DNA from 3 places in the Methylobacterium sp. HMF5984 genome. Region 2 is predicted to be linked to each of the others. Evidence: predicted binding sites of a transcription regulator. Region 2 holds the regulator's gene; each other region holds the start of a gene.
What was found. The regulator LexA, encoded in region 2, represses DNA repair genes until DNA is damaged. The targets are predictions, from matches to a motif close to TGTTCNNNNTGTGTTCNG.
Positions count from the first base shown of each region.

Region 1: a site for LexA is predicted at 3,910-3,927, ahead of ruvC (crossover junction endodeoxyribonuclease RuvC). Genes of this name have one in related genera too.
Region 3: a site for LexA is predicted at 1,391-1,408, ahead of ACFZ8E_RS24055 (ATP-dependent helicase). Genes of this name have one in related genera too.

Region 1 covers NZ_JBJFLN010000001.1:1,196,848-1,203,194, forward strand. The annotation lists gene ACFZ8E_RS05595 (pyridoxamine 5'-phosphate oxidase family protein) at 141-770, shown strand; gene bfr (bacterioferritin) at 817-1,314, opposite strand; gene ACFZ8E_RS05605 (bacterioferritin-associated ferredoxin) at 1,363-1,641, opposite strand; gene ruvA (Holliday junction branch migration protein RuvA) at 1,872-2,489, opposite strand; gene ACFZ8E_RS05615 (YceI family protein) at 2,666-3,292, shown strand; gene ruvC (crossover junction endodeoxyribonuclease RuvC) at 3,299-3,862, opposite strand; gene ACFZ8E_RS05625 (hypothetical protein) at 4,041-4,331, shown strand; gene ACFZ8E_RS05630 (YebC/PmpR family DNA-binding transcriptional regulator) at 4,356-5,102, opposite strand; gene ACFZ8E_RS05635 (SDR family oxidoreductase) at 5,305-6,347, shown strand, end outside.
Region 2 covers NZ_JBJFLN010000001.1:4,605,444-4,611,790, reverse strand. The annotation lists gene gltX (glutamate--tRNA ligase) at 1-374, opposite strand, end outside; gene ACFZ8E_RS22280 (ComEC/Rec2 family competence protein) at 624-2,969, shown strand; gene lexA (transcriptional repressor LexA) at 2,963-3,703, opposite strand; gene ACFZ8E_RS22270 (NAD(P)-dependent oxidoreductase) at 3,875-4,813, opposite strand; gene ACFZ8E_RS22265 (response regulator) at 5,111-5,494, shown strand; gene ACFZ8E_RS22260 (protein phosphatase CheZ) at 5,533-6,057, shown strand; gene ACFZ8E_RS22255 (creatininase family protein) at 6,124-6,347, shown strand, end outside.
Region 3 covers NZ_JBJFLN010000001.1:4,952,316-4,958,662, forward strand. The annotation lists gene ACFZ8E_RS24045 (AsmA family protein) at 1-866, opposite strand, end outside; gene ACFZ8E_RS24050 (hypothetical protein) at 984-1,220, opposite strand; gene ACFZ8E_RS24055 (ATP-dependent helicase) at 1,419-3,806, shown strand; gene ACFZ8E_RS24060 (PhoH family protein) at 4,184-4,900, shown strand; gene ACFZ8E_RS24065 (hypothetical protein) at 5,034-5,270, shown strand; gene ACFZ8E_RS24070 (accessory factor UbiK family protein) at 5,428-5,718, shown strand; gene ACFZ8E_RS24075 (YbjN domain-containing protein) at 6,036-6,347, shown strand, end outside.

The DNA.
Region 1 (6,347 bases), 3.4 Mb from region 2:
GCCGCGGCGCGGGTTGTGCAGCCCGGGGCCGAGGTGCAGGCTCGGTCGGAGCCGGTCCGGTCTCGCGCGGCGATCGCGCGTGCCGGCCGGCTCGAGGCCATGTCAGAGGGCCGCGACGGCCCGAACCCGGAGGATGCCGCTTGAGCGGGACGATCGACGACACGATTCTCGGCGTTCCCGAGGCGTTGCGCACGCATGTCGGCGCGATCAGGCCGATGGCCGAGCACAAGGTGCTCCCGCGGCTCGATCACTTCGCGCGCGATTTCATCGCGCTCTCGCCCTTCCTGGTGCTCGCCTCGATGGACGCGGAAGGCCGGGCCGACGCGAGCCCGCGCGGCGACGCTCCCGGCTTCGTCCGGATCCTCGACGACGCGACGTTGCTGATCCCGGACCGCCGCGGCAACAACCGCGTCGACAGCTTCGGCAACGTGCTCGGCAATCCCGGGGTCGGGCTGATCTTCTTCGTGCCGGGCATCGACGAGACGCTGCGGGTGAACGGGCGCGCGGCGCTGGTCACGTCGGCCGAGATGCTCGCGCCCCTGGTCGCCCAGGGCAAGGTCCCGGTGACGGGTCTGCGCGTCGCAGTGGAGGAGGTGTTCTTCCACTGCGCCAAGGCGCTGATGCGGGCCAAGCTGTGGTCGCCGGAGGCGCAGGTCGAGCGCAAGAGCTTCCCGAGCCTCGGGCGCATCCTCGCCGAGCAGACCGGCACCGTGAGCGTCGCCGATGCCGAGCGCTCGACCGAGGAGGCCTACCGCACCCGGCTCTACTGAGCATCGCGCGGGATCGCCGGAGGTCCCCGGCGATCCCGCCTCCCGTTCATTCGGCTTCGGGGGCGATCGGCTCCAGGCCGCCGACGTGGCGCTGGGCGTAGAGCGGCAGGCCGATCTGGCGGATCAGTTCCTGCTGGGTCTCGAGGAAGTCGATGTGGCCTTCCTCGTCCTCGGCCAGATCCTCGAACAGGCGCTTCGACACCCGGTCGTTGATCGAATCGCAGTACTTGGCGGCTTCGAGGTAGAGCGCGCGGGCCTCGCACTCGGCGGCGAGATCGCAGGCGATGATCTCCTCGACGTTCTGGCCGATCCGCAGGGGATCGAGCTCCTGGAGGTTGGGGAAGCCGTCGAGGAACAGGATCCGGTCGACGAACCGGTCCGCGTGGTTCATCTCCTCGATCGATTCCTTACGCCAGAACTTGGCGAGGTCGATGTAGCCCCAGTCGTTGAGCATCCGGAAGTGGAGCCAGTACTGGCTCACCGCGGTCAGCTCGCTGCGCAAGCCGCGGTTCAGATACTCGATGACCTTGATGTCGCCCTTCATGAAACCCGTTCTCCCCTTGGCCGTGCGAGGGAAAAGCCGGGCTACGCCTCAGGCGGCGATCCCCTCCTCTGCAGGCTGGACCTTTCCCAAACTGCAGCCGGTTGCGCAACCCGTCGCGCAGGCATGGGCGTCCTGTCCCGCCTCGAGCGCCGCGGCGCCGAGGGCGTTCTGCATGATCGAGCGGATCGTGCGGGCGCAACGCCCGCATTTCGGGCTGCAGCCGAGGCAGGCGTAGACCTGGGCCGGCGTGCGCGGGCAGCCAGGACCCGGGCCGAGACACCCGCGCACGGCGCCATCCGAGAGGACGTTGCAGGAACAGACGATCATACGATCCAAAACCCGATGGCTGGAGGCTCGTTTCCTTCGACGCCCTCGAATCGTTCGAGAGCGCTCACCGTGCGTCGTCCCGGTCCTCGACCGTCGCCAGTTTAGAACTCTTGAAAACTAAGCGTTTTCAACGTGTTAGCGAACGCCACATGCCATCCGGCACCGTATGGGTCAAGGCTCCGGCGATCACGAGTGCACGATCGGATCGCGTCGTCGCGTTTCGCGGCTCCCTATTGCGCCAGCTCCTTCAGCGCGAGCCGGATGAGAACCTTCGCCTCGGCGTCCTCGCCGCCAGCCTTCAAGGCAGCGGCGACCGCGGCCGAAGCCTGGAGCTGGGCGTAGCCGAGGTTGACCAGCGCCGAGATCGCGTCGGCGACGGGCTGGGGCGCGGAGCGGTTCTCGACCGCGCCCGACAAGGCGATGAGCGCCGGATCGATCGGCGCGAAGGCCGGCGCCTTGTCCTTGAGTTCGGCCACCAGCCGGGCGGCCAGCCGCGGGCCGACGCCGGGCGCACGCGCGACGGCGGTCTTGTCGCCCATGGCGATCGCCGAGGCGAGCTGAGGCGGCTCCAGCACCGAGAGCAGCCCGAGGGCGACCTTGGAGCCGACGCCCTGCACGGTCTGGAGCAGGCGGAACCACTCGCGCTCGGCATCCGAGCGGAAGCCGTAGAGGCGGATCATGTCCTCGCGGACATGCGTCTCGATCGAAAGGACGGCCGGCTCGCCGGGCTTCGGCAGGCGCTGGAGCGTGCGCGCCGAGCAATGCACCTCGTACCCGACTCCCTGGACGTCGAGGAGGACGAAATCCTCGCCGTAGGAATCGACCACGCCCTTGAGCTTCCCGATCATGAGATCCCGATCATTCGCGCTGCCGCGTCCAGCGTGCCGTCCGCTGCCTACAGAATGCCGCGCATCGCCGCCATCCGGCGAAGCGTGGCGAGTCTTTCGGAAGGCCAGTCTTGAGAGCGGCCGAGCTTCGTGGGATCAGGGCAGGGAAACGGTCGGTTACAACCCAGGCGATCCCGATGCGCGGACCCTTGCTTCTCCTCGCCCTGGCACTCGCCCAGACGCTCGCCCTCTCGCCGGCGCGGGCCGCCGACACCGCGACTGCCCCCAGCGCCGACCCGACGCAGGTCCGGCCGGGCGCCTACCGCCTCGATCCCGACCACGCCAAGATCACCTGGTCGCTGAGCCATCTCGGCTTCTCGACCTATTACGGGCAGATCACCGACGTCACCGGCGACGCGACCCTCGACCCCAAGGACGCGACCAAGATCCGGCTCAAGGTCACGATCGGCACCGACAGCATCACCGGCGTGAACCCGAAGCTCGACGCGCATCTCAAGGCGCCCGACTTCTTCGACACCGCGAAGTTCCCGAGCGCGACCTTCGCCGCCACCGCGGTGGAGGCGACGAGCCCGACCACGGCGCGCGTCACCGGCGACCTGACGCTGCGCGGCGTCACCAAGCCGGTCGCCTTCGACGCGACCTTCAACCAGGCCGGCATCCATCCCGTCGACAAGGCCTACACCGTCGGCTTCGACGGCCGCGCCGTGCTGAAGCGCTCGGACTTCGGCATCGACGCCTACCTGCCGATGCTCGGCGACGAGGTCGTCCTGCGCCTCGAAGGCGAGTTCAAGGCGGTGAACTGATCGGCCTCAGCCGAGCTTGGCCAACGCCGCCGCGATCCGCGCGGCGCCCGGCCCGGCCGCGCCGGGCGGCGGGTTGGCGCGCTTGAGCGCATGGGCGCCGCGATGGTTGACGTGGGTGATGGCGATGGCGAGCGCATCGGCCGCATCCGCCAGCTTGAACTCGGCCTTCGGGAGCAGGAAGCGCACCATCGCCTGGATCTGCGCCTTCTCGGCATGCCCCGAGCCGCAGACCGACTTCTTGATCAGGTTCGCCGCGTACTCGAACACCGGCACGCCGGCGAGCGCCGGCACCAGCAGGGCGATGGCGCGGGCGTGCCCGAGCTTGAGCGTCGCCTGCGCGTCCTTGTTGACGAAGGTCTCCTCGACGGAAACTTCGTCGGGCGAGAAGTCCCGCACGACCCGGGTGATGCCCTCGTGCAATTCGCGCAGGCGCAGCGCCAGCGGCAGGTCGCCGTCCGAGGTGACGACGCCGCAATCGACGTAGGCGAGCTTCGCCCCCGTCACCGTCACGACGCCCCAGCCGGTGCGGCGCAGGCCCGGATCGATGCCGAGGATGCGGATGGGCGTCATGAACCGGACCTTGGCCGCACGGCCGGAACGCCGTACCGGCTCTGTCTGAGCACATAGCGTGAACGAAGGGTTTCGCCAAACGGTCGCGGCTGGCCGACTTTCGAAACTGAGGCGATCGAACTACCGTCGGCTTCGCGGCGCGCCACGATGCGGGTCGAAACTGCGGGCGGGCTGGCGGATGAACACCCTCGATTGGCTGGTGCCGACCCTGGCCTTCCTCGCGCCGATGCCGCCGATGCGGCCGGAGCCGCCGAAACCGCTGCGCGGCAACGCCTGGGCGGCGGGCATGGTCATCGGCAGCGTCTGCCTGATGATGGTGCTGCCGATGTTCACGATCTGGAGCTTCTGGGGGCCGCACGATTCCTTCCAGGTCCGCTGCGAGGCCTCGGGCGGCCGCGTGCTGCAGGACCCGGCGATCGGGGTCGCGCCCTTCCGTTGCGACCGCAGCGGGGCGGCCTCGCCCCGCTGACGCCCGCGCCCCGCGTCTCGCGCCTTAGGCCTCGAGCTTGGCCACCAGCGCGTCGGACAGGGCGAAGTTGACGTAGACGTTCTGCACGTCGTCCTGGTCCTCGATCACCTCGACGAGGCGGATCAGCTTCTCGCCGGTCTCGTCGTCGACGTCGATCGTGTTCTGCGCCTTCCAGACGAGGCCGGTGCGGGTCGGCTCGCCGAAGCGCGCCTCCAGGGCCTTGGTGACCTCGCCGAAGGAGTCCTGCGCGCAGGTGATCTCGTGGCCGGATTCGTCGGAGCGCACGTCGTCGGCGCCGGCCTCGATCGCCGCTTCCAGCATCGTGTCGGCGTCGGCGACCGAGGCCGCGAAGCCGACCACCCCGACACGGTCGAACATGAACGCGACGGCGCCGGTCTCGGCGAGGCTCCCGCCGGACTTGGTGAAGGCCGAGCGCACGTCGGAGGCCGTGCGGTTGCGGTTGTCGGTTTGCGCCTCGACGATCAGCGCGGCACCGCCCGGGCCGTAGCCCTCGTAGCGGATCTCCTCGTAGGTCTCCCCGTCGGCACCGGCCGCCTTCTTGATCGCCCGCTCGATGTTGTCCTTGGGCACGTTCTCGGCGCGGGCCGCGATGATCGCCGCGCGCAGGCGTGCGTTCATCGCCGGATCGGGCAGGCCGAGCTTGGCCGCCACCGTGATCTCGCGGGCGAGCTTCCCGAAGAGCTTCGAGCGGACGGCGTCCACCCGGCCCTTGCGGTGCATGATGTTCTTGAACTGGGAATGGCCGGCCATGGCGTCGCGCGTTCTTTAGGTCTTGGCGGCGGAGGGCTCGCGCCCTCGACGCCGCCGGGCGGGGATGCCGCGGTTTATACGCGCGTGCGGCGCGGGGAGGCAACGCGGGCGGCACACGCGAACGCGATCGGCCGACGACGGAAAGATCGGCGGCGACGGGCGTTCCCGAACCGCGGCCGACCGGCGCGCCGACGAGGACAGAATGCGAAAACAGGTTGAGCGGAAACGGACGGTCGTGGTCACGGGCGCCAGCGCCGGCGTCGGCCGGGCGGTCGCCTGCGAGTTCGCCCGGCATGGATGGAACGTCGGCCTGATCGCCCGCGGCGAGGCCGGCCTGCACGGGACGATCGAGGACGTGGTGCGGGCCGGCGGACGCCCGATGGCGTTCGCGGCCGACGTCGCCGACGCGGACGCGGTGAGCCAGGCGGCCGCCGAGGTCGTCGCGGCGTTCGGCGGCATCGACGTCTGGGTCAACAACGCGATGGTGACGGTCTACGCGCCCGTCCAGCAGACCTCCGCCGAGGAGTTCCGTCGCGTCACCGAGGTGACCTATCTCGGCCAGGTCCACGGCACGCTCGCCGCGCTCGAGCACATGGTGCCCAAGGATTCCGGCACCATCGTCCATATCGGCTCGGCCCTGGCCTACCGCTCGATCCCCCTGCAGGCGACCTATTGCGCGGCCAAGGCGGCGGTGCGCGGTTTCGTCGACTCGCTGCGCAGCGAATTGCTGCACGACGGCAGCAAGGTACGGCTGACGATGGTGCAGCTGCCTGCGGTGAACACGCCGCAATTCGATTGGGCCCGCTCGGTGCTGCCGCGCAAGCTCGAGCCGGTGCCGCCGATCTACCAGCCCGAGGCGATCGCCCGCCACGTCTACGCGGCCGCGCAGGCGGCGCCCCGCGAGCTTTGGATCGGGACGTCGGCCTGGAAGGCGATCGTCGGCAACATGGTGATCCCGGGTTGGATCGACGGGTATCTCGCCCGTCACGGATATCGCGGGGAGATGACCAGCGTGCGCGCCAACAAGCACCGAGCCGACAACCTCTACGAGCCGGTGGACACCGATCCCGGCGCCCATGGCCGTTTCGACGACCGCGCCGTCGGCCACGTCGCCGCCGTCGACCCGAAATGGCTGAAGCTCGGGCTTGCCGCGGCGCTGGGCCTCGTCGCGGGGACGACGCTGTTCGCGACGGAAGCGCAGGGACGGCACGATGCGCGCCGGCAGTCGGCCGGTCGCCGGCTCGC
Region 2 (6,347 bases):
CCGTCGTAGCGCAGCGGCTTGCCCGCCGCCCGGGCCTGCTCGCGCATCTGCGTCAGCTCCTCCGGCGTGGCGTAGCAGCGATAGGCGTTGCCCGAGGCGAGCAGGCTCTCGGCGACCTCGCGATGGCGCTCGGCGCGGGCGTACTGGAACACCACGTCGCCGTCCCAATCGAGCCCGAGCCAGCTCATCCCGTCGAGGATCGCGTCGATCGCCCCTTGCGTCGAGCGCTCGCGGTCGGTGTCCTCGATGCGCAGCAGCATCCGGCCGCCCATCCGGCGGGCGTAGAGCCAGTTGAACAGCGCCGTGCGGGCGCCCCCGATATGGAGGTAGCCCGTGGGCGAGGGCGCGAAGCGCGTGACGACGGGTGACGACATCGGACGATGGATCTTCTGGTGACGGGGCTGAAGGAGCACCCTGAACGCGGCCGCGGCACGGATCGGCCGATCCGGTTGCGCGCGTCTAGATCGCTCTGCGACGGAGGGAAAGGCGGTTCGTCGTCCCCGACGACGCACGGAAGCTGGGGACCTGCGCCCGGACCCGGCCCGGACGGCTCTAGCACGCCCTCGCGGATGCGTTAAGAATCGGGTCGGCGCAGCCGTTTCGCGCCGACCGGTGTGCCGATCATGGCGCGGGACATCGCACGATCGACGGGACGGGCCGTCGCCACGTCGGCATCAGGCCGCTTCCCGTCGCCCGCCGTGCTCGGGCCGGCCGTGCGCGGCTGGGTCGTCGGCGGGCTCGCGATCGAGGCCGAGCAGCGGCGGCTGTTTCCCTGGCTCGCGGTCGCCTTCGGCGCCGGCATCCTCGCGTTCTTCACCGCCACCGACGGCATGCCCTCGCTCTGGGCGCCCCTCGTCGCAGCCGGCGCCTGCGCCGCGACCCTGCCGTTCCTCGGTGCCCGGCCCGCGGCGCTGGCCGTCGCCCTCGGGCTGATGGCGGCGCTCCTCGGCTTCGCGGCGAGCGCCCTGCGGGTCGCGCAGGTGGCGGCGCCGGTGCTGACCCGCACCATCATCGCGCCGCTCGAAGGCCTGATCGAATCGCTGGAGGAGCGTGAGGAGGGCGCCCGCCTGGTGGTGCGGGTCGCGAGCCTCGGCACGATGGCCGCGGCCGAGCGGCCGGTCCGGGTGCGCGTCTCGTTCAAGAAGGCGCCGCCCCTGCGGCCGGGCGACTTCATCGCCGCCACCGCCCGCCTGCTGCCGCCCCCCGAGGCGGCCCGCCCCGGCGGCTACGATTTCGCCCGCGACGCCTACTTCCGCGGGATCGGCGCGGTCGGCTCGCTCCTCGGCAAGATCGCGGTGAAGCCGCCGCCCGAGCCGGTGCCGTGGTCGCTCCGGCTCGCGGCCGCCGTGGACGACGCTCGCAACGCGCTGACCCGCAGGATCACCGACGCCAACGGCGGTCAGGCGGGCGCCGTCGCCGCCGCCCTGGTGACCGGCAAGCGCGGGTTGATCGCGCTGGCCACCAACGACACGCTGCGGGCGGCGGGGATCTACCACGTGGTCTCGATCTCAGGGCTCCACATGGTGCTGGCCGCCGGGGTCGTGTTCTGGCTCGTCCGTGCCGGCCTCGCCCTGGTGCCGTTCCTGGCGCTGGCCTGGCCGATCAAGAAGATCGCCGCGGCGCTGGCGATGGTCGGGGTCACCGCCTACTGCGTCTTCTCCGGCTGGGACATCGCGGCCGAGCGTTCCCTCGTGATGACCCTGATCATGCTCGGGGCGATCCTGGTCGATCGCCCGGCGCTCAGCATGCGCAACCTCGCTCTCGCCGCGCTCATCGCGCTCTCGCACGAGCCGGAAGGCTTGCTCGGCCCGAGCTTCCAGATGTCGTTCGGGGCGGTGGCCGGCCTCATCGCCTGCGCCCGCCTGATCGATGGAGGGATGTTCCGCCGCGACGGGGCCGGGCGGATCGGCCGGCTGATCGCGCTGTCGCTGACGACGGTGGTCGGCACACTCGGCACGACGCTCGTGGCGCAGGTCGCGACCGCGCCCTTCGCCACCTACCACTTCCAGACCGTCCAACCCTACGGGCTGATCGGCAACGCGCTCACCCTGCCGCTGGTCTCGCTCGCGGTGATGCCGGCGGCGGTGCTGGGCATCGTCGCCTACCCGTTCGCCCTCGACCAGCCGGTCTGGTGGCTGATGGGACTGGCGGTGCGCGGCATGCTGACCATCTCCGGCTGGATCCAGGGGCTCGGGCGCGCCAACGTCGTGGTCCCGGCCTTCGGCACCGCCGCGCTCGGGTGCCTCGCCGCGGGGCTGCTGCTCGCGACGCTCCCGGTCTCGCGCCTTCGCTGGCTCGCCCTGCCGCCGGCGCTGCTCGGGCTCGGCCTAGCGACGATGCCGGCCCGCTACGACATCTACGTCGACCGCCAGGGCAGCGGGGCGGCGGTGCGCCGCGCCGACGGCAGCCTCGTCGCCCTCGGGCGCCCGTCGAACTTCGTGCTGGAGCAGTGGCTGAAGGCCGACGGCGACGGCAGGCCGGGCGCGCAGGCGACGGGCGGTCCCGCCTGCGATCGGATCGGATGCACGCTTCGGTTGGCCGACGGGCGCGCGGTGGCGCTTCTGAAGGATCGCCGCGGCTTCGCGCAGGATTGCGCCAAGGCCTCGGTGCTGATCACGGCGCTCGCCGCACCGCCGGGCTGCGCCGCCGCCCTCGTCATCGATCGCGCCTACCTCGCCAGCCACGGCGCCGTGGCGATCCGCGTCGAGCCGAATGGCTTCATTCTGGCCGACACGCATGAGCCGGGACGGACGCTGCCGTGGCGCCCCGCGATGGTCCGTCCCCCGCCCCAGGGAACGGATGACGAGGCAGCGGGCGGATCGTCGCCCGCGGCCGAGCCCAAGCCGAAGGACGTCCCGTTCCAGGGCATGGCCGCCCCGCCCCCCCGGGCGGAGGAGGCCGACCCGGCACCCGACGATCCGACCGCGGACGGCCCGAACCCGGAGATGCCGGGCGATACCCTTCAGTAACGGCGCACGAGGCTGACCAGGCGGCCCTGGATCTGCACCCGATCCGGCCCGAGCACGCGGGTCTCGTAGGCCGGGTTCGCCGCTTCGAGCGCGATCGACGAGCCGCGACGGCGCAGCCGCTTCAGCGTCGCCTCCTCGTCGTCGATCAGCGCCACGATGATGTCGCCGGTGTTGGCGGTGTCCTGCTTGCGGATGACCACGAGGTCGCCGTCGAGGATGCCCGCCTCGACCATCGAGTCGCCGCGGACCTCCAGGGCGTAGTGCTCGCCGCCGGCCAGGAAGTCCGGCGACATGGTGATCGCGTGGCTCTGGTTCTGGATCGCCGAGATCGGCGTGCCGGCCGCGATCCGGCCCATCACCGGGATCGACACCGCGCGACCGCTGTCGTCGACCATCTGCGTCGTGGAAGGCCGCGGCGGCACGGCCTTCGAGCGGCCGCCCTCGACCACGCTCGGGGTGAACCGGCGCGGCGCGGCGGGAGCTGCCGGCACCGGGGCGGGCGCGCTGGAGCGGCCGGCGCCGTCGGGCATGCGCAGCACCTCGATCGCCCGAGCCCGATTCGGAAGCCGGCGCAGGAAGCCGCGCTCCTCCAGGGCGGTGATCAGCCGGTGGATGCCGGATTTCGACTTGAGATCGAGGGCGTCCTTCATCTCGTCGAACGACGGCGGAACACCGTCCTCGCGCATCCGCTCGTCGATGAATCGCAGGAGATCCAGCTGTTTACGGGTCAGCATCGGCGCGGCTCGCAGGAATGCGCGGCCACACGAAGGTGGAGCCGCAGAAACAAAACACGAACACGTTAAACGTTCGTCAAGTGTTCCGCAAGGGTTCTCATCGGCCGATCCGACCGGTGCGTTGAATTTCGTCGCGCGCCGAGCCCCTTTTCGATCGCTGCGCTGCGGGGCTCAGCCCTCGAGGCTGCGGCGCACGGCGCGGGCGGTGACCGCCGAGACGCGCACGTTCGATTCCCGCGTCACGCCGGCGATGTGCGGGGTCAGGATGAGGTTCGGCACGTCGATCAGCGCCGCGCCGCCCGCGGCGTCCACGGGCTCCTGGGCGAACACGTCGAGCGCCGCCCCGCCGAGGTGCCCGGACCGAAGCGCCGCGGCGACCGCGGCCTCGTCCACGACGCCCCCGCGGGCGGCGTTGATCAGGATCGCGCCCGGCCGCATCCGGGCGATCGCCGCCGGCCCGATCATGTCGCGCGTCGCCTCGGTCAGCGGCACGTGCAGCGAGAGCACGTCGCTCGTTGCGACCAGCGCGTCGAGGGTCAGGCTCGCCACCGCGCCGTGCGCCGGGCGCCATGCGGCGTCGTCGGACGCGAGGTGCGGGTCGAAGGCGGCGACGCTCATGTCGAGGGCCGCCGCACGGCGGGCGGTCTCGCGGGCGATCGCGCCGAAGCCGACGAGGCCGAGGCGCTTGCCGGCGATCTCGCGTCCCATCAGCGCGTTGCGCGGCCACGCGCCCGCGGCGACCTGCGCGCTCGCGCCGTAGGCGCCGCGCAGCAGCAGCAACGCGGTGCCGATCACGTACTCGGCCACCGCGCCGTCGTTGGCGCCGGTCGCGGGATGGACGGCGATCCCGCGGGCGGCGCAGGCGGCCAGATCGATGTTGTCGAGCCCGACGCCGAGGCGGCCCACCACCCTGAGGTCGGGTGCCGCCGCGAGCAGGCCCGCGCGCACCTGCGTGCGGTTGCGGACGATCAGCCCGGACGCGCCCGCGAGCGCCGCGCGCAGGGCGTCCGGCCGGTCGACCAGGGTCGGATCGTAGAGCGTCTCGAACCCGGCGAGCTCCGCCGCGATCGCGGCCTCGTCCATGAACTCGCTGATGACGACCTTGCGCATGGGGCGGCGATCCTTCTCCGCGGCCGGGCCGGTGCCGGCGGGCTGCCCGCTCTGCCGCGGCGTCCGGGCGACGTCGCGGCTGGGGGCATCGTCATCACGCAGCCGAGCGCGTCGGTAAAGGCGGCCGCGCCGCCTATCCGAGTGGGTGCGCCGATCGCAGCGCGATTAACCGCTTCGCAATGCCGCCCGGCGTAAGGTCCCGGGCATGAGGTGCGACCAGCGACAGCGCCTCCCGACATTGCGTGACCGACGCCGACGGCGGAGCCGGCGATTCGGAGACACCGGAGCAGTTTGACCATGGCCCTCGATCTCAGCATGCCGATCCTGGTCGTCGACGACTACCAGACGATGGTTCGCATCATCCGCAACCTGCTCAAGCAGCTCGGCTTCGAGGAGGTCGACGACGCCTCCGACGGCACGGCCGCGCTGGCGCGCCTCAAGGGCCGCAAGTACGGCCTCGTGATCTCCGACTGGAACATGGAGCCGATGACCGGCTACGAGCTGCTTCGCCACGTCCGCGCCGACGAGGGCCTGCGCACCACGCCGTTCATCATGGTCACCGCCGAGTCGAAGACCGAGAACGTCATCGCCGCCAAGAAGGCCGGCGTGAACAACTACATCGTCAAGCCGTTCAACGCCGCGACCCTGAAGAGCAAGATCGAGGCGGTCTGCGGCGCCTGACCGACCTTTCGGGGCCGACACGCGGAGGAATGCTGACGATGGGTTTGCAAAGACCGCTCGGCGCGACGATCAACCCGGCGACCATGGTGTCCGAGTTGATCGAGATCGCGGACTACATCGCCCACGTGCGCGACGAGATCGCGGCCCTGCGCGCCAACGAGCTGACGCACGACCGCATCCCGATGGCGCACGAGGAGCTCGGCAACGTCCTCGCCGCGACCGCCGGCGCCACCAACACCATTATGGAGGCGGCCGAGTCGATGCTGGCGCTCCCGGACGGGCCGGAATACCGCGCCGCGGTCGAGAGCGGCATCGGCACGATCTTCGAGGCCTGCGCCTTCCAGGACATCACCGGCCAGCGCATCGGCAAGGTGGTCGCCGCCCTGCAGCAGTTCGAGCTGCGGCTCGCGCGCTTCGCCAGCGCGGTGCGGGCGCGGGACGCCGCCGGACAGGACCCGGCCGAGGCCGAGCGCAACGAGCGCGCCCAGCGCCTGCTCCTCAACGGCCCGCAGCCGAACGGCCCGGCGACGGCGCAGGACGACATCGACGCCCTGTTCGCCTGAACCTCGACGGGAAGGGGCCGGCTCCGCTACAGCGTTGCGCCTGACGTCGGGGCATCGGGGGACAGCATGGCGGCACGGCTCTGGTCCGACCTGACCGCGCGCGAGGTCTCCGGGCGCGGCATGGGCCGCACGGTCGCGGTGCTGCCGGTGGCCGCGATCGAGCAGCACGGCCCGCACCTGCCGCTCTGCACCGACGTGGCGATCATGGAGGGCTACCTCGCGCGCGCCCGCGCCCTGGTGCCGGCCGATCTCGACGTGCTGGTGCTGCCGGTGCAGTCGGTCGGCAAGTC
Region 3 (6,347 bases), 350 kb from region 2:
CCCGGATCGATCTCGGCGTTGACGCCCTCGAACCGGACGAGGGCGCCGCGGGCCTTGAACTTGCCGCCCAGCGCGAACGGCAGGTAGGCGCCGGCGGCCTGGGCCGGCGGGCCGACGACGAGGCGGGCGCTGCCCTCGGCCTCGGCGACGAGCGGGCGCGGCTCGGTGCTGCGGGCGCCGCCGCGCGGATCCGCCGGCACGAAGGCGACGCGGGCGTCGGCCTCGAAGCGCGGATGGGCGTCGCCGCCGCCCGAGAGCTTCAGGGCGACGGCGCCGTCCGCCGCCGGCTCGCCGCTGACCAGGGTGAACGGCAGGCCGCCGCTGGTGCCCGCGACCCGCCAGGGGCCGACGAGGGCCGGCGCCTGGATCTGCACGGCTTCCGCGTAGAACTGGTCGGTGCGCCCGGTCGCGGGCACCACCGTGGTCAGCAGCAGCTGCTGGACGTGGAGGTCTTCGATTGCGAGGTCGCGGCCGCGCAGGGCCTCGCCGAGGCCGGCCGGCACCACGAGGGCGTCGCCCTCGGTCACCGGCAGCTTGACCTCGGCGCGGCCGATCCGGGTCTCGGTGAAGCGGAACGCGCCCGCCAGCAGCGGGCTCAGGCCGAGCTCGGCCTTGACGAAGCGCAGATCGAGGGCGGGCCGTCCCGGCTCGTCGCCGAGATGAAGGCGGTCGAGGCGCAGGCGCGGCGAGGGCAGCAGCCGCACGTCGATGCGGCCCTCGCTGCGCACCGGCAGGCCGAGGGACCGGCTCACGGTCGCGTCGACGAAGGCGCGATGGGCCGGCCAGTCGATGAAGGGCGGCACCGCGAGCGCCGCGACGAGGATCAGGATGACGGCGCCCGCGAGCGCGGTCAGGAGGTCACGCACCGTGATCGTTCCGCATGCACCCCGCGCCACCCGGCGGGTTTACGGCGGGCATAGCACGGCGCGAGACCGCAGGCGCCAGGGCGCCCGCGGCCTCGGTTCAACGCCCGCGGGCTCCGCTCAGCGCCGGGGGGCGACGATCACGCCCGGGGTGGGTTGGGGTGCCTGCATCTGCTGGCTGCGCTGGATCTCCATGCGCGTGGTGTTGTTCTGCGAGGTGAGGTTCTGCTGCAGCGCCCGGGACTCGCCCTGGCGGGCGAAGGACTCGTTGGCGGCGTCGGGGTTGCCCTGCCGGACCTGCGCGAGGGCGGGCGTGGCGGCGAGGGCGGCGATGATGGCGATCGGCACGATGCGCATCGGGCGCTCCTGTGTGGGGGATGTCTGTCGATGATGTGAGCAAGCGGCCGGCCTGCTTCAAGTTCCCTCCCGGCGGCCGCGCGGGGCGGCGACATTGCGTCCGGGCCTCGGGCTCCGGGCCTCGGCGATCGCGCCTCAGCGTCGAGGCCTCGGCGTCCGGGTCTCGACGCCGTTCGCGTTTTGGTCCAGGGATTGCCCATGCCGAACTCTTCGCATGCGACGCCGCCTTCCGACGCGGAGCGTGGCTCCAGCTCCATCGCCGCCCGCGCCATGGGGGCCTTGCGCCCGAGCGCGTCCTCCTATCTCGACGGCCTGAACGACGAGCAGCGCCGCGCCGTCGAGGCGACGGAGGGCCCCGTCCTGGTGCTGGCCGGCGCCGGCACCGGCAAGACGCGGGTGCTGACGACCCGCATCGCCCACCTGATCACGACCGGCCGGGCGCGGCCGTTCGACATCCTGTCGGTGACCTTCACCAACAAGGCCGCGCGGGAGATGAAGCACCGCATCGGCACGCTGATCGGGCCGGCCGGCGAGGGCATGCCCTGGCTCGGCACCTTCCACGCCATCGGCACCAAGATCCTGCGCCGCCACGCCGAGCTGGTGGGCTTGAAATCCGACTTCACGATCCTCGGCACCGACGACCAGCTGCGCCTGATGAAGCAGGTGCTGAAGGACCAGAACATCGACGAGAAGCGCTGGCCGGCACGCGCGCTCGGCCACGTCATCGACGGCTGGAAGAACCGCGGCCTCGGCCCGGACCAGATCCCGGCCGGCGAGGCGCAGGCCTTCGCCTTCGGCAAGGGCGGCGACCTCTACACCGCCTACCAGGCCCGGCTCGTCACGCTCAACGCGGTCGATTTCGGCGACCTGCTGCTGCTCTGCCTCAAGCTGTGGCGCGAGAATCCGGACGTGCTGGCCAACTACCAGGACCGGTTCCGCTACATCCTCGTCGACGAGTACCAGGACACCAACGTCGCCCAGTACCTCTGGCTCAGGCTGCTCGGGCAGGTGCGCAAGAACATCGCCTGCGTCGGCGACGACGACCAGTCGATCTACGGCTGGCGCGGGGCCGAGGTCGACAACATCTTGCGCTTCGAGCACGATTTTCCCGGTGCCGTGGTGGTCCGCCTCGAGCGCAACTACCGCTCGACGGGCCACATCCTGGCCGCCGCCTCGGGCCTGATCGCCAAGAACCAGGGCCGGCTCGGCAAGACCCTGCGCACGGAGGACGAGCTCGGCGAGCCCGTCACCGTGTCGGGCGCGTGGGATTCGGAAGAAGAGGCGCGGCTCCTGGCGGAATCGATCGAGGCGCTCCAGGCCAAGCAGCACCCGCTCTCCGAGATCGCGGTGCTGGTGCGGATCTCGGCGCAGATGCGCGAGATCGAGGACCGCTTCGTCCAGCTCGGCCTGCCCTACCGGGTGATCGGCGGCCCGCGCTTCTACGAGCGCGCCGAGATCCGCGACGCGCTGGCCTACCTGCGCGCGACCAACAACCCGTCCGACGACCTCGCCTTCGAGCGGATCGTCAACACCCCCAAGCGCGGCCTGGGCGACGCGACGCTGCAGCAGCTCCACCTCTACGCCCGCGCCGAGCAGGTCCCGCTGCTCCACGCCGCGCGAAAGCTCTGCGAGACCGACGAGCTCAAGCCCCGCGTGCGCTCGACGCTGCGCGCGCTCACCGAGAGCTTCTCGCGGTGGGCGCGGCTCGTCGAGAGCAACCCGCATTCCGAGGTGGCGCAGACCATCCTCGAGGAATCCGGCTACACCGAGATGTGGCAGAAGGAGAAGTCGGCCGACGCCGCCGGGCGGCTGGAGAACCTCAAGGAGTTCGTCCGCTCGATGGAGGAGTTCCCCGACATGGGCGCCTTCCTCGAGCACGTCTCGCTGGTGATGGAGGCCTCTGAGGCCGAGGGCGCCGAGCGCGTCTCGCTGATGACCCTGCACGCGGCCAAGGGGCTGGAATTCGACACGGTGTTCCTGCCCGGCTGGGAGGATGGCCTCTTCCCGAACCAGCGCGCCCTCGACGAGAGCGGCCGCGCGGGCCTCGAGGAGGAGCGTCGCCTCGCCCATGTCGGGCTGACGCGGGCCCGCAAGCGCGCGAAGCTGTCCTTTGCCGTCAACCGCCGCATCCACGGCCTGTGGTCCTCGACCATCCCGTCGCGCTTCATCGACGAGCTGCCGGAATCGGCGGTCGACGTGATCGAGGCGCCGGCCCACTTCTCCGCCGGCGCCTCGCGCTTCGACCGCAATCCGCAGCCCTTCGGCTCGAGCTACGGCACGCCGGGCTGGCAGCGGGCGCAGGCCAATACCGGGCAGCAGAACAACTTCGGCAAGGGCGCGGCGCACACCACCGCCCGCGGCTTCGGCGCCTCGCCCGGCGGCGGGCGCGGCGGCCCGCGCCAGATCGAGGGCGAGCTGATCGCCAAATCCACCGGCACGCCCTCGGCCTTCGAGGCCGGGATGCGGGTTCTGCACACCAAGTTCGGCCCCGGCGACGTGGCCGCCGTCGACGGCAACAAGCTCACCGTTGACTTCGACAAGGCCGGTCGCAAGATGGTGCTCGACAGCTTCCTGCAGCCGGCCTGAGGCCGCTCGCGGACGAGCGTGACGTCGGGCGCAGGACACGACCTTGGGCGGACCGGACACGGCCCCATCCCCCGACCGTCCCGGCGCACCATCCGCCGTCGTCCGAGCCATTTCAGCAACACCTGCCGGGCCCCGTCATGCGGCCGTCGCATCGCCCGACTCTATGGTGCGCGCGTTGCATGCTCCGGCAACGACCAGGCGGGCCGCGCAGCGGCTCGTCTTGTCCACAAGCTTCGTGTCGAGGGCCGGAACCGGCTCGACGCAGCGTCATTGCTTCCGAGAGGAGAGATAAGCCCACGATACGAAGGTTAGAGCGAAGAGCGGTTTCTGGTTAGCAAGTCCTTTTGGTTGGCAAATCCCACGCGGAGTGTTGATCGATGAAAAGACGGCGCGCACGACTCGAGCTGGTGGAAGACCGCACGGTCCGGCTGCACAGGACCCGCTTCGACGAGGAACGAAACCTAGGCCCGATCCAGCCGCTGACCGACCGGCAGGCCGAATACCTCGACGCGCTCGCCCTGAACCCGCAGGTCATCGTGCTCGGCCCGGCCGGCACCGGCAAGACCTACATCGCCGGCACACGCGCCGCCGACCTGCTGCGCCAGCGCCGGATCGCCAAGGTGATCATCACCCGCCCGAACGTTCCCGGCGGCCGTTCGCTCGGCTTCTTTCCCGGCACGCTGGAGGAGAAGATCGCGCCCTGGGTCGCTCCCCTCACCGAGGCGATGAAGGAACGGATGGGCGCCGCCGCCTTCGAGATCGCCTTGAAGGCCGGCGACATCGAGATCGTGCCGTTCGAGGTGATGCGCGGGCGCACCTTCAAGGACTGCCTCGTGATCCTCGACGAGGCGCAGAACACGACCACCGCCGAGATCAAGATGTTCCTCACCCGCATCGGCGACGCCTGCCAGGTGATCATCAACGGCGACGTCTCGCAGACCGACCTGCGCGAGACCTCGGGGCTGCGCACCGTCATCCACCTGATCAAGAGCCGGATGATGCCGATCCCCGTGGTCGAGTTCACCCGCGACGACATCGTCCGCTCCGGAATTTGCGCGGAGTGGGTGAAGGCTTTCGAGGAAACGAATCTGTAAGTTGCGAGTTACCAGCGGCGGGTCGAAGCGGAGACCCGCCGCGCTTCACCGGCGCGACGTCCTTCTCTCATCTCCCGGACCCGGGAGATGACATGGGTGCCGCGGCCCGACGACAAGAAACAGGATTATCTCCGTGAGGAAACTGACCTTCGCCGTTGCCGTTCTGGCCTCGCTCGGCGCCGCCGCCATCACCGCCCCCGCCTCCGCCGCCCCGGGCGCCCCGATGGGCGTGACCGCCCCCGACGCGATCGAGCATGTCCAGATGCACCGCATGGAGCGTCGCATGATGCATCGCCGGATGGAGCGTCGCATGATGCGCCGGCACATGGAGCACCGCATGATGCGCCGCCACATGATGCGCCGCATGTGATCTGACCGACCCTGATCGGTCGGCGACGGGGTCCTTCGGGGCCCCGTTTTCTTTTGTGGCAGCCCGCGCCGCCGCGCGCCGGCGGATTGCCCCGGACTCCGCGGATTCCTATGTCGAGGCGCAGGCCGGGTTGCGGCTGCGAGCTTTCGGAGACCACATGCCCCCCTCCAACCGCCTGTTCGACGACTTCGCCCGCCTGATGACGGATGCCGCGGGCGCCGCGCAGGGGGTGCGCCGCGAGGCCGAGACCGTGATCCGCGCCCAGGCCGAGCGGCTGATCCGCGACATGGACATCGCCTCCCGCGAGGAGCTCGACGTGCTGCGCGACATGGTCGCCACCCTGCGCGCGCAGAACGAGGCGCTGACCGCGCGGGTCGCGGCGCTCGAGGCCGATGCGGCGCCGGCCGCGGCCGCTGCGTCCACCGCCGGAGCGAGCGAGGCGATCTGATCCGACGCGCGGGCGACCGGCGCGAATCGGTCTCGGCGGGGCGGCGGGCTTGTACACAGGAAGCGCGCGCGAACGATCCATTTCCTGTTCACCGGCCGGGCGAAGCGCTTTGTGTCGCGAGTCCGCGCCGGTTTATAGTCGGTGACGTACTGATTCGCCTTAGCCCGCCGAAGACCGGGAGCCGCCAAGTCGTCATCGCGCGATATTCCGTCCCATCGGGACAAGTGATTTCGCGTCGTGACATGGTTCCGAACTTTGGTTATTTATCGTTCACCATGCCGCGGCGCCGGAATACGGCGGCGTCATCTCGGATCGTCATGCCACAGCTTCACGTCGACATCGAAGGCTACGATCGGATCGAGCACCCGCTCGATGTCGTGGAGCGTCTTGCCGCGCTCCGCGACTGGATCTTCGATCGCGCCGAGACGGACGAGATGTCCGTCGTGGTGGCCGGGCGCTGGACCGAATACCAGGTCGCGTTCACCTGGATCGAGGACGTCGAGGCCCTGCACGTCGCCTGCGCCTTCGACCTCAAGGTGCCGGATCGCCGCCGCACCGAGGTGCAGCGCCTGATCGCGCTGATCAACGAGCAGCTCTGGATCGGGCATTTCGACCTGTGGTCGAGCGAC